Regions from separate parts of the Vibrio casei genome, predicted to be linked through region 2. Evidence: riboswitches for the same ligand, from Rfam matches in the RefSeq annotation. Region 2 holds a riboswitch; each other region holds the start of a gene.
What was found. A riboswitch is a leader RNA that binds a small molecule or an ion and turns the genes downstream of it on or off. The one in region 2 is predicted to bind thiamine pyrophosphate.
Positions count from the first base shown of each region.

Region 1 (5,329 bases), 1.1 Mb from region 2:
AGATCTTTGTAACGCTCAAAGAAGTGAGTTATTTGTGCTTTTAATAAAGCAGGTACATCGTTGATATCTTGAATATGATCGTACTCTTTTGACAGCTTACTGTGTGGAACCGCGATCACTTTTGCATCTTCACCAGATTCATCCGTCATTTTTAAAACGCCAACTGGGCGACAGCGAATAACTGAACCTGGAATCAATGGAAATGGTGTTGGAACCAATACATCTACTGGGTCACCATCTAAAGAAAGCGTGTGGTTTACATAGCCGTAGTTGCATGGATAGAACATAGGTGCAGACATGAAACGGTCAACAAATACGGCGCCGCTGTCTTTATCAACTTCGTATTTAATTGGGTCAGCATTTGCTGGGATTTCAATCACGACATAGAGATCATCTGGTAGTGATTTACCAGCAGGGACGTTGTTTAAGCTCATGAGGCTTCCTTCCTAAGTTTTGATAATTGGATAATAAAATAACGTGATGATTATAACGTGAGTTGTGAAGGGTTTGTAAAGTGAATGAGATAAATATGCGAAGGAAATTTGTTCCCTTGATGGATGTGTCTATTTGATAATACAAAAGAGGAAGCCAACGCCTCCTCTTTCTTCTGAGTTCAGATTAAATATTATTCTGGGTATTGCTCTAAAAAGCTTTCGACTTTATTGACCATGATAGGAGAACCAACCACAAATGGCACACGCTGGTGTAATTCTGTTGGTTTTAGATCAAGAATACGATTTTTACCATCACTGGCTTTACCGCCTGCTTGTTCCATTAAAAAGGCAATAGGATTGCATTCATACAAAAGACGAAGCTTGCCATTTGGGTGGCTCTCTGTGCTTGGGTATAAATACACGCCACCTTTTAATAGGTTACGGTGAAAGTCGGCGACTAATGAACCGATGTAACGTGAAGTATAAGGGCGCTTCTCTTCTGGCACATTTTCTTGGCAATATTTGATGTATTTTTTTATTCCTGTTGGGAAACGAATGTAGTTGCCTTCATTGATGGAATAAATGGTGCCAGATTGTGGGATCATCATCTGTTCATGTGATAAACAAAATACGCCAAGCGAAGGATCATAAGTGAAGCCATGGACACCATTACCCGTGGTATAAACCAACATGGTGGATGAACCATAAATAATGTAACCAGCGGCCACTTGTTTATTGCCCGGTTGTAAGAAATCTTCTTGGGTTGGGGTGCTGCCAATCGGTGAAACACGACGATAAATAGAGAAGATAGTTCCGACTGAAACGTTTACATCGATATTAGATGAGCCATCTAATGGATCCATCAATACCACATACTTGGCGTTTTTATTTAGATCTTTATTGAATGCAACGGCTTCATCTTCTTCTTCACTTGCTACACCACAGACTTGATCTCGAGCTTCTAATGCGGCTTTGAATTTGTCATTCGCGTAAAGATCGAGTTTTTGTTGTTCTTCACCTTGAATGTTTTCAGCTCCGGCTGCTCCAGTAATGTCTACTAAACCTGCTTTATTGATTTCTCGGTTGACGATTTTTGCCGCCAATTTAATTGAGCCGAGAAGGGATGAAAGATCACCACTGGCGTGAGGGAAATGATGTTGGTTTTCTACAATAAATTCACCAAGTGTGCGCATGGTCGACATGATTGATCCTTATGTGTCGTTAGGCGAAACAATACCTTGTTTAGAGGTGTATTAGGTTTTAACGAATTGTAAATTGGTAAACTTTTTAATGGTAATGAAGTAACTTGTGAAATTTCACAAAGTGTGAGGTCACAACGGTTCTTTAAATGATAGCTTACTAAATTCTAACCATACTTTTTGTCTGCTTTACGTTACTATTCCACCCTCATTTATTTGATACATTCTCAACCTCCGCTGATGGAGCAGGAACGACGGTTATGCATATTCATATTCTTGGTATTTGTGGCACTTTTATGGGTGGAGCTGCGGTACTCGCAAGACAACTCGGACATAAAGTGACGGGGTGTGACGCCAATGTTTATCCCCCGATGAGTACATTGCTTGAATCACAAGGTATTGAAATAATTGAAGGCTTTGATCCAAGCCAACTAAGCCCTGCACCGGATTTAGTCGTGATTGGTAATGCCATGAGTCGTGGTAATCCTTGTGTTGAATATGTTCTAAATAACAATCTAAAGTACACCTCTGGCCCTCAATGGCTACAAGAGTTTTTATTACATGATCGCTGGGTGTTAGCGGTGTCTGGAACACATGGAAAAACCACGACTTCAAGCATGCTGGCATGGATTTTAGAAGATTGCGGTTATGCTCCAGGCTTCTTAGTTGGAGGGGTGCTTGGTAATTTTGGTATTTCAGCTCGATTAGGTGAAAGCGTATTTTTTGTGGTGGAAGCCGATGAATACGACAGTGCTTTTTTCGATAAGCGTTCAAAGTTCGTGCATTACCATCCTCGCACGTTGGTGATGAATAACCTTGAGTTTGATCATGCTGACATTTTCGACGATCTAGAAGCAATTAAGCGTCAATTTCATCATTTAGTCCGAACTGTGCCTGGAAACGGCAGGATCTTAACGCCAACGAATGACTCTGGTTTGGAAGAGGTGATTAAACGGGGTTGCTGGAGTGAACTGGAGCATATTGGTGATGATGGTCATTGGAAAGCGAGTAAATTGGCAAAAGATGGTAGTCATTTTGACGTTTATTTAGATGGTGCATTATCGGGGACTGTAAAATGGGATCTTGTGGGTGATCATAATGTTAATAATGCGTTAATGGCGATTGCGGCGGCTCGTCATGTTGGGGTGACCGCTGATCTCGCTTGTGAAGCCCTAGGGAAGTTCATTAACACAAAGCGTCGATTAGAATTAAAAGGTGAGGTGAATGGGATTACAGTGTATGACGATTTTGCGCATCATCCTACCGCTATTGATCTCACGATAGAAGGCTTACGTAATAAGGTGGGAAACCGTAAAATTATTGCCGTTTTTGAACCTCGTTCTAGTACCATGAAGATGGGCGTACATAAGCAAACGCTAGCCGCTTCATTTCAACACGCCGATGAAGTATGTTTGTACCAACCGAAGAATATTTCATGGTCGGTGCAAGACATTGCTGACCAATGTCCACAACCAAGCTATGTGGATAGCAATATTGATAGTTTTGTGGCACACATTGTGGCTCAAGCCGAAAGTGGGGATAAAATTTTGGTAATGAGTAATGGTGGGTTTGAAGGGATCCACAATAAGCTGTTAACGGCTTTAGAAGCAAAAAGATCATCGTAAGCAAATAGATCATGGGAAGTAAATAGATCACTATGATCTTTTCACTCTAAATCATCATTCTTTGTTGAGGAAATTCATATGTCTCAATCTGCAAAAAAGCGAATAACCCTAGCTTTCACGGGCGCTTCTGGTGCGCCTTATGGTTTACGTTTGCTAGAGTGTTTATTGGCGGCTGACTATACGGTGTATTTGTTGATCTCTTCTGCTGCTCGTGTCGTGATGGCAACTGAGCATGGCTTGAAGTTACCGAGTGGTCCAGAGGCTGCGCAAAAAGCATTAGTTGAACATCTAAATGGTCATAGTGAAAAGTTGATTGTGTGTGGCAAGGAAGATTGGTTTTCTCCAGTGGCTTCGGGCTCTGCAGCACCAAAACAAATGGTCGTTTGCCCTTGCTCTGCAGGCAGTGTTGCCTCGATTGCTCATGGCATGTCCGATAATCTGGTTGAACGGGCTGCCGATGTGGTAATGAAAGAGCGCGGACAATTATTGCTGGTGGTTCGTGAAACACCATTTTCGACATTGCACCTAGAAAATATGCATAAGCTTTCCCAAATGGGGGTTACGATCATGCCGGCTGCACCTGGGTTTTATCATCAACCAAAATCCATTGATGATCTGGTTGATTTTATGGTGGCACGAATCCTTGATCATTTAGGTGTTGAGCAAGGTTTGGTCCCTCGATGGGGTTATGATCAACGAGATTAAAATGAATTATGCTTATCATTTTTAGTGTTAATCTCTGGCCTATTAACGGTTAACTCAATACAATCACGTTCATTAATACTCATCGGGGTGCTAAATCAATGACGGATTTGGCTGAGATCTTTTAAGAGACCCGTGAACCTGAACCAGATAATGCTGGCGTAGGAATTGAGTCAGGATTCTTCTTCCTTTTCTCCCCCCTGTGCCGCTCACTAAATAAGGATTCATCTAGTGAACTTCACAACCCAATGGCTGACCGCTCTCACATTACCTTACGTGATGGCTTTTTCAACTACGGCTATCTCTGCTGAGAAAGAAACCCTAACCGTTTACACCTATGATTCATTTACTTCAGATTGGGGGCCAGGGCCTAAGATTAAGCAAGCATTTGAAAGCCAATGTGGTTGTGTCTTGAACTTTGTGGCATTAGATGATGGTGGATCGGTACTTAGTCGTATTCGTTTAGAAGGCTCAAATACTAAAGCGGATGTGGTGTTAGGGTTAAATAACAACATCATGGCGCAAGCGCAAGAAACGGGATTACTTGCAAAACATAATGTTGATACTTCAAAGGTTACGATTCCGGGAGGATGGAACAGCGACTATTTTGTTCCTTTTGATTACGGTTATTTTGCTTTTGTGTACAACAAAAGCAAGATGAAAAATCCACCGAAAAGCTTAAAAGAGTTAGTTGATCGTGATGATTTCACGATTATTTACCAAGATCCGCGTACTTCAATTACGGGGCAAGGCCTGTTGCTTTGGATGAAAACGGTATACGGTGACAATGCTGCGGATGCTTGGCAAAAAGTAGCTAAAAAAACCGTGACTGTCAGTAAAGGTTGGTCTGATTCTTACCCTATGTTTTTAAAAGGGGAGAGTGATATGGTTTTGTCTTACAGCACTTCACCGGCTTATCATATTATTGCTGAAAATGATGAGCAATACGCCGCCGCTGATTTTACCGAAGGTCAATATGCGCAAATTGAGTTAGCCGCTAAAATGAAAAGCTCTAAGCATCAAAAATTGGCGGATGAGTTTATGTATTTTATTTTAACTGACGATTTTCAATCGGTGATGGCGACTGGAAATTGGATGTACCCGGTGACTGATATTGCTTTGCCAAAAGGTTATGATCAGCTAACACTACCAAGTAAAATGTTATCACTTGATCCTCAAGTTGTGGCGAAACAGCTGAAAAGCTGGACTCGTGAATGGCAAATGGCGTTATCACAATAAATGTTTTGTTTCATTATTTGAACGTGTCATTGGCAAGCTTAACTATAGGAATGCATTGTGGTTAATGTTGCCGTACCTAAATTAGGCATTGCAGTTGCGGTGGCGATTGGCTTATTTGTGAGCTCAACAG
Region 1 covers NZ_AP018680.1:2,456,775-2,462,103, reverse strand. Annotated here, with positions in the region: gene ppa (inorganic diphosphatase) at 1-434, opposite strand, end outside; gene fbp (class 1 fructose-bisphosphatase) at 626-1,636, opposite strand; gene mpl (UDP-N-acetylmuramate:L-alanyl-gamma-D-glutamyl-meso-diaminopimelate ligase) at 1,894-3,258, shown strand; gene VCASEI_RS11450 (flavin prenyltransferase UbiX) at 3,337-3,963, shown strand; TPP riboswitch at 4,037-4,145, shown strand; gene thiB (thiamine ABC transporter substrate binding subunit) at 4,240-5,199, shown strand; gene thiP (thiamine/thiamine pyrophosphate ABC transporter permease ThiP) at 5,257-5,329, shown strand, end outside.
Region 1: it holds a riboswitch for thiamine pyrophosphate, as region 2 does, so the genes downstream of both, thiB (thiamine ABC transporter substrate binding subunit) here and thiD (bifunctional hydroxymethylpyrimidine kinase/phosphomethylpyrimidine kinase) in region 2, are expected to answer to the same signal.

Region 2 (5,329 bases):
TTACATGACGGTGATCTTAACCGCCACGCTAGCTTCTGTTGGTACGGCTGGTGTTCCTGGTGTTGGTTTAATCATGCTTGCTATGGTACTCAATCAAGTGGGTCTACCGCTTGAAGGGATTGCATTAATTATGGGTGTTGACCGCCTTCTTGATATGATCCGCACAGCGGTAAATATTACAGGTGACAGCGTTGTAACTTGTATTGTGGCCAAATCTGAAAATGAGTTGGATGTTGATACTTTCAATAACCCTAAAGCGGGTGAAATTAAGTTAGATTTAAAACATAAATCTGAATCTTTAAGCTAATACTCTTTCTCAGCTAAATCATAAAGCCCTAGTATATTCTGCTAGGGCTTTTTATTACCTAGATACTCACATGTCAGAGCAAGTAAATGGAATATCATCTATCTCTAAGTGATTTAAACACAAGATCTGGTATAAATTATTTTGCATGTTAAGCTAAAAAATCGCCTCACTATTGATAAGAAAAATAATGAATCAAGAAGCTAAAGCAACGCTAATATTAGTACTCACCACTGTGTTTGCTGGATTGGGTTGGATTTTTTCAAAACAAGCCATAGCGGGTCTTCCTCCTTTTGCTTTTATTGGTATCCGTTTTATTGCTGCGTCTGTTTTTCTTCTTCCTTTCTGCTATAAAACACTCTTCTTACTGTCCAAAAAGCAATTAATTAACGCTGCTTGTGTCGGGTTATTAATGTCGACTGCGCTTTTAACATGGGTCACTGCCATTTCAGTGACTGATACTCTTGCCGAAGGAGCATTTATTTCAAGTTTAGCCATGTTGTTTGCGCCCTTTGTCGCATGGGTACTATTTAAACAACGTCCTATTCGCATGTTTTGGATTTCTTTACCCTTTGCGATTTCGGGATTAGCGATGCTCTCTTTATCTAATGGTTATCATCATTCACCAAGCCAACTATGGTTTTTAATTTCAGCTATGCTGCTCGCCTTCCATTTTAATTTTAATGCTAAGTACGCCCAAAGTGTCCCAAGCCTAACTCTAGCCTGTATTCAATTATTTGTTGTCGGTGCAGTGGCGAGCATTGCATCGTTATGGTTAGAAAAATGGCCAAATGAAATCAGTGACATTACTTGGATGTGGTTAGCATTAAGTACTATTATTTCAACAAGTTTACGTTATGTTATGCAAACAGTTGGACAAAAACTAACGACCTCTGGCAACGCCGCCATTATCATGATTTTAGAACCTGTGTGGGCAAGTTCATTAAGTGTCGTGTTTTATGGTGACGATATGTCAGCAGGGAAAATAATGGGGTGTGGGCTCATTTTATGGTCTTTGTTTGTCTACCGTGGTGGGGCTAAATTATTAGAACGTAGAATCAAAAGAGACTCGTAAAACGTTCTAACGAATTTTAAGTTAACGATACTGATCGAGACCATATAAAGTTACTGTGTTTCAGATTTAATTAAAGCCACTAATTGAGCCGATGCTGCCTTAGGATCTTGCGCTGAAAAAATCGCGGAGACTAAGGCAATACTACCCACTTTAGTCTGTGCGATTCTGGCAATATTACCCTCGTCTATTCCACCAATTGCCACCAAAGGTAGCGCGCTACTCTTTACAGCTTGAGTTAACCCCTCAAGGCGCCATTCGTGCTTCGTATCACTTTTGGTTGCTGTATTAAAAATCGTGCTAATACCAAGATAATCAACTGGTAACATTTGAGCTTCAAGCAATTGTTGAGGCGTTTCGACCGTTAGCCCTAAAATCTTTTTCTCACCGATTAACTGCCTCGCCAATACTGCAGGCATATCACTTTGACCAAGATGGACCCCATCCGCTTCGACAGCAAGAGCAACATCAACGCGGTCATTGATGATAAAAGGAACATGAGTCTTCATGCCCATACCATCGACCCTTCGATTTAAATTAAATTGATCAATGACATATTTGACTGTTTCCGCCCTTTTAATAAAAGCCCGAATATCATTATCTTTATGTCTAAGCTGTACAATTGAAACACCACCGAATAAAGCCTCTCTTACAATATGAGCAAGTGTCTCGCCTGTACTGCGTTCATCTGAAACTAAATACAAAGGATAATCGAAAGTGGAGCCCTCTTGATGGTTTCTATTATCATTCATGAACATTCTTCACTGCTTAATGTGTATTCGATATCCCGGCTATTTAATAAATGTAATTGATCCAACACATTCATTTGCATTGAACCTGGCCCTTGGCTTTGTTTTTCTGCAAGCTCCCCTGCGACGCCTAACACCCCAGTTGCACATAATCCTGCATTGTCAAAATCTATAGCTGAAAATGCACCGGTTAAAGCCGTATGAGTACAGCCCATTCCCGTTACTTTCGGCATTAATGGACTACCATTACTTAATTTAATCACACTATCTTTATTCACTATAAAGTCATCTTTACCTGATATAACAACATGGTTTACGTGATACATCTCAATTAACTTTTTAGCTGCGATAACCGCGGACTCACTGCTATCTAAAGCATCTACGCCTTTCACTTGGCTTTGTACATTGGCCAATGCCATCACTTCAGAAGCGTTCGCTCGTATAATCAGTTTTTCGGCTAATTGACAAAATTCACGCGAGGTTTTGGTGCGTAATAGACTGGCACCACAACCGACAGGATCAAGTATGACAGGTTTACCACAAGTATTGGCTTGTTCAATAGCAAATCTCATACGTTCTATCCAAATAGAATCAAGCGTGCCTATATTCACCACCAAAGCACCTGAAAACGCCATTAGTTCAGCCATTTCTTGCCTGCTGTGTGCCATGATGGGAGAGGCCCCAATGGCAAGCAGAGCATTAGCTGTATTATTCATAACCACATAATTGGTCACACTCACCACTAATGGCCGTTGCTCACGTAAAGATTGCAGCGTATTCGCAATTTTTTGAGAAAGCGGAAAAGGGTGATGCTGCGTTTTTGATGTTTTCATAACCGGTGGATTCATAACAATACTCCGTAAATAAGCTCACAAGTATGGAACAGGTTGAAGAAAGAGATTTAACAAGGCAAATTATAAAAATGATGAACAGGCCCCGCTCCCTTCCCAACATTGAGCAAATCAGCTTGCACTAATGCATTAGAAAGATAAGTCTTAGCTAGGTCTATCGCTTGCGTTAATGGATAACCTTGCCCCAGATAAGAAGCAATCGCCGACGATAAAGTACAGCCAGTGCCGTGGGTATTTTTTGTGAATACCCTCTTATGGCTAAAAATCTCTACCATTTTTGGTGTCACTAACCAATCATTACTTTGCTCGCCACAAAAATGACCGCCTTTTAAGAGCACATTGATGTTATTAAGCGGTTCATGATCGCGAAGTTTTACAATGAAACCTTCAATCTCAGCTTCACTAGACGGCATATCACTGCCGATTAATAATGCCGCCTCAGGTAAATTTGGAGTAATCAAGCTCACTAAAGGAAAAAGCACCTCTTTCAGAGTTTCAATGGCTGATATTTGAATAAGTGGATCGCCACTGGTCGCCACCATCACCGGATCTAAAACCACAAATGGGGGTTGGTATTGTTTGATTTTCTCAGCAATCACCTTAATCACACTACAGTCATTAAGCATGCCTATTTTTACTGCAGCAATATCAATATCCTGAAATACCGCATCCAATTGCTGACCAATGAATTCTGCAGAAATAGAATAAATCCCACTCACACCCTGGGTGTTTTGCGCCGTTAATGCGGTAATAACGGAACAAGCATAACTTCCGGTTGCTGAAATCGCCTTAATATCGGCTTGAATACCTGCACCACCTCCAGAATCTGAACCGGCAATAGTAAGAATATTCACAATGTGAGAAATAGATGAAGATTGAGAGGTTGGCTTTTCAAGCATATTACTTCCTATTCAGGCAGCAGAAGTAATAATGCTAGAGTAATAAACCTAAAGATAGGAATAATGGATACACCAGCTTATTAGTTCCCTCCGCCAATGTTAATTGGATCAGGTTCAACGGGTCTCATCATGATCTCAGCTTTTCAGCTCCCCGACTAATAGGTGTAATTTAAAATGCCCATTACACAATGTAAAGTTTTTCTCTCATCATTAACCTCGGGGTGTGAATAAACCAAGGTTAACGACCAATACAATATAAACAATGACGTTGTAGAATATGACCATCGGGCAATTTAGGGTGATCAAAATCATTACGAGTATTTACCATGCCAATTTTACTCATGACTCGTCGTGAGGGGGAATTTTGTTTGGCAGTAAAAGCATAAACCGATTTTTGGTTTAATTCTGTAAAAGCATACTCTAATGCTGCTTTAGCCGCTTCTGGCGCAAAACCCTGCCCCCAGAATGGTTTGTTAATTCGCCAACCGATTTCAATAAATGGCGTACAAGGAAGATCATTTTCTACCGCATTTAAGCCAACGAACCCAATAAATTCTTTCGTTTCTTTTATTTCAACGGCCCAAAAACCCCACCCATTTTCGTCAATTAATGCCATAATCTTTTTCATTAAAGCTTCTGATTCATCTTGAGTTAAAACTGATGGAAAAAAACGCATAACATCAGGATCTTGGCCCATTTGAATAAATGGTGCCAAATCACTTTCATTCCATTGCCTGAGCAGTAATCGTGGTGTATTTATTGTCATGGTTTTCCCTTTTATACATTTTTTCGTTTCATAATCTATCACTAAGCTCGTCATCATTTATCGAAATAAAAACAGACGCATACAATTAAAGTCAAAATTAGCCAACGCAAGGCTTTGACAACGCAGTAGAAATAATCAACACACCCTGGTTGGTATAAAATGTCACTTAGGTAACAATACAGTATAGGAAATCAAGTTGTATGATGGATTTATTACTTGAAAATCAGAATATCATTCGGGTCAGTATCTTTATCACTGTTTTGTTTGTCATGGCATTATGGGAAATCAAATTGCCTAGAAAATCATTAACCCAGCCGAAATGGTATCGATGGTTAAATAATATGAGCTTAGTAGTGGTCAATGGATTGCTGTTGCCTATTGCCTTACCATTTTTAGCGGTTTCAACCGCTATTGTCGCTCAAGAAAAGCACATAGGACTTTTCAATCTTATCAATATGAATGCTGTACTGACCGGGGTGATATCCCTCATTCTTTTGGATGTGATTATCTACTGGCAACACAGAGTATTTCATAAAGTGCCGCTATTATGGCGATTACATCGTGTTCACCATACAGATCAAGACATTGATGTCACCACGGGTTCTCGATTTCACTTTATTGAAATTTGGTTATCTATGTTGGTTAAGATGATCATGATTCTTACTTTTGGCATTTCCCCCATCGCAGT
Region 2 covers NZ_AP018680.1:1,361,411-1,366,739, reverse strand. Annotated here, with positions in the region: gene VCASEI_RS06585 (dicarboxylate/amino acid:cation symporter) at 1-307, shown strand, start outside; gene VCASEI_RS06580 (DMT family transporter) at 495-1,379, shown strand; gene thiE (thiamine phosphate synthase) at 1,430-2,128, opposite strand; gene thiM (hydroxyethylthiazole kinase) at 2,125-2,973, opposite strand; gene thiD (bifunctional hydroxymethylpyrimidine kinase/phosphomethylpyrimidine kinase) at 3,027-3,875, opposite strand; TPP riboswitch at 3,944-4,039, opposite strand; gene VCASEI_RS06560 (GNAT family N-acetyltransferase) at 4,114-4,641, opposite strand; gene VCASEI_RS06555 (sterol desaturase family protein) at 4,842-5,329, shown strand, end outside.

Region 3 (5,329 bases), 1.3 Mb from region 2:
CAAAATTTAGGTCCACACATCGAACAAAAATGAGCAACTTTTCCAGACTCTTGCGGCAGGGTTTCATCATGGAATGCTAGCGCGGTTTCAGGATCGAGCGATAAATTGAATTGGTCATGCCAGCGAAATTCGAAGCGCGCTTTGGATAAGGCATTGTCTCGGATTTGAGCCCCAGGATGTCCTTTAGCTAAATCCCCAGCATGCGCGGCTAGTTTATAAGTTATTAAACCAGTTTTCACATCTTCTTTATTTGGCAATCCAAGGTGCTCTTTAGGCGTGACGTAACACAACATCGCGCAACCAAACCAACCAATCATGGCCGCACCAATACCGGAAGTAATATGATCGTAACCCGGTGCAATATCGGTTGTCAGAGGGCCTAATGTATAAAATGGTGCTTCATGGCAATGCTTTAATTGTTCATCCATGTTCTCTTTAATCATATGCATAGGCACATGTCCTGGGCCTTCAATCATTACTTGCACATCATATTGCCACGCCACTTTGGTTAACTCGCCCAATGTGCGTAGTTCAGAGAATTGTGCTTCATCATTCGCATCTGCGATAGAGCCAGGACGTAAACCATCGCCCAAAGAAAGTGCCACGTCATACTTAGCGCAAATCTCACAAATCTCACGAAAATGGGTATAAAGAAAACTTTCTTGGTGATGTGCTAAACACCATTTAGCAATAATAGAACCACCGCGAGAAACAATACCAGTCACGCGTTTAGCGGTCATAGGAACATAGCGAAGCAGTAAACCTGCATGAATGGTAAAGTAATCCACCCCTTGTTCAGCTTGTTCAATCAAGGTATCACGCATCACTTCCCAGTTAAGATCCTCTGCAACACCATTCACTTTTTCTAATGCTTGGTACATTGGAACCGTGCCAATCGGTACAGGGCTGTTACGCAAAATCCACTCACGAGTTTCATGAATATTACGACCAGTAGACAAGTCCATTACCGTATCGCCCCCCCAACGAGTTGACCACACGAGTTTTTCAACTTCTTCTTCAATTGAAGATGACACCGATGAGTTACCGATATTGGCATTCACTTTAATTAAAAAGTTACGGCCAATGATCATAGGTTCAGATTCTGGGTGATTAATATTAGAAGGAATAATCGCACGCCCTTCTGCTACTTCTTGGCGTACAAATTCAGGCGTGATTTCCTTGGGTAAATTAGCACCAAAGTTATTACCTGGATGTTGTTGGTTCATTTGTTCATCGGCAAATTTCTGGCGACCCATATTTTCTCGAATCGCAATGAACTCCATTTCAGGAGTGATAATGCCTTGTCTTGCATAATAAAGTTGAGTGACACACTGGCCAGATTTAGCTTTACGAATTCGGGGTAAATTGCCATAGCGAAGATTATCTAGCGTTTCATCTTCAAGTCTTTCTTTAGTAAAAGAGGAGCTGACATCCGATAAAATTTCAGTATCACTGCGCTCTTCTATCCATTGTTCACGCAATTTTGGCAAGCCAGTATAAAGGTCGATTTGATAATCAGGATCGGTATACAAGCCTGATGTATCATAAACTTGGATTGGCTCATTAGGTTGAAAAACAGGATTATTTTTACCGCCACCAATTAAACTATCAGCAAGCGAAATTTCTCGCATTGGGACGCGGATATCAGCGCGGCTACCTTCAATATAGGTTTTAGATGAATTGGGATAAGGTTGAACAGATAAAGACTCAATGAAATTTTTTGCTTCCATTCGAGCTTGTTTGCGACTTGACGACATAGCATTTTCCTTTAACTTTTTGAGTTAGGGCTCCCAAGGGAGTAAATGCTTGACGGATTTTGATGCACAAGAATGCAGGTCTGCAGAATAAAAACACAGCTACATTAATAGAGGGGTAATATGGATTACTCTTCTCTCGTTCCCTACGCAGGTATTAGCCTGATCAGGTTCACGGATCCCGCAACGACGCGGTCTCAGCCTTATGGCACTCCGACAAGTGAAAAATAGTATAGACGATAACGAATTTATAACAATGTTAAGCTTAGTTTTTAATCAAAAAATGATAACCTACCCACGCGGCTGAAATGCTCAAAAAGACATTTAACAACACATTTAATCCCATTTTGAAAAAAGCACCTTGCTGCATAAGTAAAACATTATCCATTGAGAAGGTTGAGAAAGTGGTTAATGCTCCCAGAAAACCTAAGCCAATGATCAATCGCCAAGGAGATTCTGCAATCACACCATTTTGCATCGCCGCCATTAGAAGCCCCATAATCGCAGAACCAACCACATTGACCGTTAGTGTTCCATACGGAAAGCCTCTTCCCAGTAACGCAACACAAAACTCAGAAATCAAATAACGAGAACAGGCGCCGATAGCCCCACCCAACGCGATATAACTTAAAATAACTAGCTGCCCCAACACAGGACTCCTATCTAACTAATTGCATAAAAAGGAAGTTGATAAACCTTAAACACATAGATTATATATTATTTTTATAACGCCGATGTATACAATATTGGATGATTCTATTTACTAGTAAACTTAGCTACTGCACTGTATTCTATTTAATATCTTAAGCATTGGTATTGAAGACAACTAAAATCCACTTGAATACATTTCCGATAATAACTGCCTCCCCCATCTTTATATAATATTACTGACTATGTTTTAATATCATTACTATTTAACTTAACGAGGAGTAGTGCATTACGTAAATAGTCAAAAAATAATAATCACACCTAAGCTCGTTCCTTCTTGAAGTATCATTGGTCTTTGTACCCAATCCATCTTACCGAATTTTTCTAACTAAATATTACAGGTATCATTAGATAGTTTAGACTTGCCTGTAAATAATTACACATATTCAATGATATAATCACAATAAATATAATTATCCGTTTTTATCTTGTGTAGCCATAATTAACCCTAAAAATATAAGTATATTTAAAGATTAATATTTAATGAAAACGAAAAAAGCCCGACTCTTTCGAATCAGGCTTTCATCTAAAAATAAGTGGCGGAGTGGACGGGACTCGAACCCGCGACCCCCGGCGTGACAGGCCGGTATTCTAACCAACTGAACTACCACTCCGCAGTGTCTATTCAGTAAACTAAATTTAAAGCCTGGCGATGTCCTACTCTCACATGGGGAAACCCCACACTACCATCGGCGCTACTTCGTTTCACTTCTGAGTTCGGCATGGAATCAGGTGGGTCCAAAGCGCTATGGTCGCCAAGCAAATTCTTTGGTTAAACGCAAAAGCGTTTAACTTAATTCGGAAAGCTGTTCGTTCTCACACTCATTCAAGCATGTCTTATATATCTATTAAGTCCAACCAAAACCCTTTAGGTGTTGTATGGTTAAGCCTCACGGGCAATTAGTATTGGTTAGCTCAACGCCTCGCAGCGCTTACACACCCAACCTATCAACGTCGTAGTCTCCGACAACCCTTTAGGACGCTTAAAGCGCCAGGGAAGACTCATCTCAGGGCTCGCTTCGTGCTTAGATGCTTTCAGCACTTATCGATTCCGAACTTAGCTACCGGGCAATGCCATTGGCATGACAACCCGAACACCAGAGGTTCGTCCACTCCGGTCCTCTCGTACTAGGAGCAGCCCCCTTCAATCTTCCAACGCCCACGGCAGATAGGGACCGAACTGTCTCACGACGTTCTAAACCCAGCTCGCGTACCACTTTAAATGGCGAACAGCCATACCCTTGGGACCGACTTCAGCCCCAGGATGTGATGAGCCGACATCGAGGTGCCAAACACCGCCGTCGATATGAACTCTTGGGCGGTATCAGCCTGTTATCCCCGGAGTACCTTTTATCCGTTGAGCGATGGCCCTTCCATTCAGAACCACCGGATCACTATGACCTGCTTTCGCACCTGCTCGAATTGTCATTCTCGCAGTCAAGCGGGCTTATGCCATTGCACTAACCACACGATGTCCAACCGTGTTTAGCCCACCTTCGTGCTCCTCCGTTACTCTTTGGGAGGAGACCGCCCCAGTCAAACTACCCACCAGGCACTGTCCTCACCCCAGATAATGGGGCTAAGTTAGAACATCAACACTACAAGGGTGGTATTTCAAGGTTGACTCCACATCCACTGGCGTGAATGCTTCAAAGTCTCCCACCTATCCTACACATGTAGGGTCAATGTTCAGTGCCAAGCTGTAGTAAAGGTTCACGGGGTCTTTCCGTCTAGCCGCGGGTACACTGCATCTTCACAGCGATTTCAATTTCACTGAGTCTCGGGTGGAGACAGCGTGGCCATCATTACGCCATTCGTGCAGGTCGGAACTTACCCGACAAGGAATTTCGCTACCTTAGGACCGTTATAGTTACGGCCGCCGTTTACCGGGGCTTCGATCAAGAGCTTCTCCGAAGATAACCCCATCAATTAACCTTCCGGCACCGGGCAGGCGTCACACCGTATACGTCATCTTACGATTTTGCACAGTGCTGTGTTTTTAATAAACAGTTGCAGCCACCTGGTATCTGCGACTCCCGTCAGCTTAGAGAGCAAGTCTCATCACCAACAAGAGCGTACCTTCTCCCGAAGTTACGGTACCATTTTGCCTAGTTCCTTCACCCGAGTTCTCTCAAGCGCCTTGGTATTCTCTACCCGACCACCTGTGTCGGTTTGGGGTACGATTTCTTACAAACTGAAGCTTAGAGGCTTTTCCTGGAAGCATGGCATCAATGACTTCACTACCGTAGTAGCTCGACATCGTGTCTCAGCCTAACAATTTCCCGGATTTACCTAAGAAATTAGCCTACGCACTTGAACCTGGACAACCATCGCCAGGCCCACCTAGCCTTCTCCGTCCCCCCATCGCATTTATAAGAAGTACGGGAATATTAACCCGTTTCCCATCGACTACGCTTTTCAGCCTCGCCTTAGGGGTCGACTTACCCTGCCCCGATTAACGTTGGACAGGAACCCTTGGTCTTCCGGCGAGGGAGTTTTTCACTCCCTTTATCGTTACTCATGTCAGCATTCGCACTTCTGATACCTCCAGCAAACTTCTCAGTTCACCTTCAACGGCTTACAGAACGCTCCCCTACCCATCCTAGTAAACTAGGATGCCGCAGCTTCGGTGTATAGCTTAGCCCCGTTACATCTTCCGCGCAGGCCGACTCGACCAGTGAGCTATTACGCTTTCTTTAAATGATGGCTGCTTCTAAGCCAACATCCTGGCTGTCTGAGCCTTCCCACATCGTTTCCCACTTAGCTATACTTTGGGACCTTAGCTGGCGGTCTGGGTTGTTTCCCTCTCCACGACGGACGTTAGCACCCGCCGTGTGTCTCCCGGATAGTACTTACTGGTATTCGGA
Region 3 covers NZ_AP018680.1:2,680,885-2,686,213, forward strand. Annotated here, with positions in the region: gene thiC (phosphomethylpyrimidine synthase ThiC) at 1-1,757, opposite strand, end outside; TPP riboswitch at 1,881-1,980, opposite strand; gene crcB (fluoride efflux transporter CrcB) at 2,020-2,403, opposite strand; tRNA gene VCASEI_RS12555 (tRNA-Asp) at 3,000-3,076, opposite strand; rRNA gene rrf (5S ribosomal RNA) at 3,107-3,222, opposite strand; rRNA gene VCASEI_RS12565 (23S ribosomal RNA) at 3,342-5,329, opposite strand, start outside.
Region 3: it holds a riboswitch for thiamine pyrophosphate, as region 2 does, so the genes downstream of both, thiC (phosphomethylpyrimidine synthase ThiC) here and thiD (bifunctional hydroxymethylpyrimidine kinase/phosphomethylpyrimidine kinase) in region 2, are expected to answer to the same signal.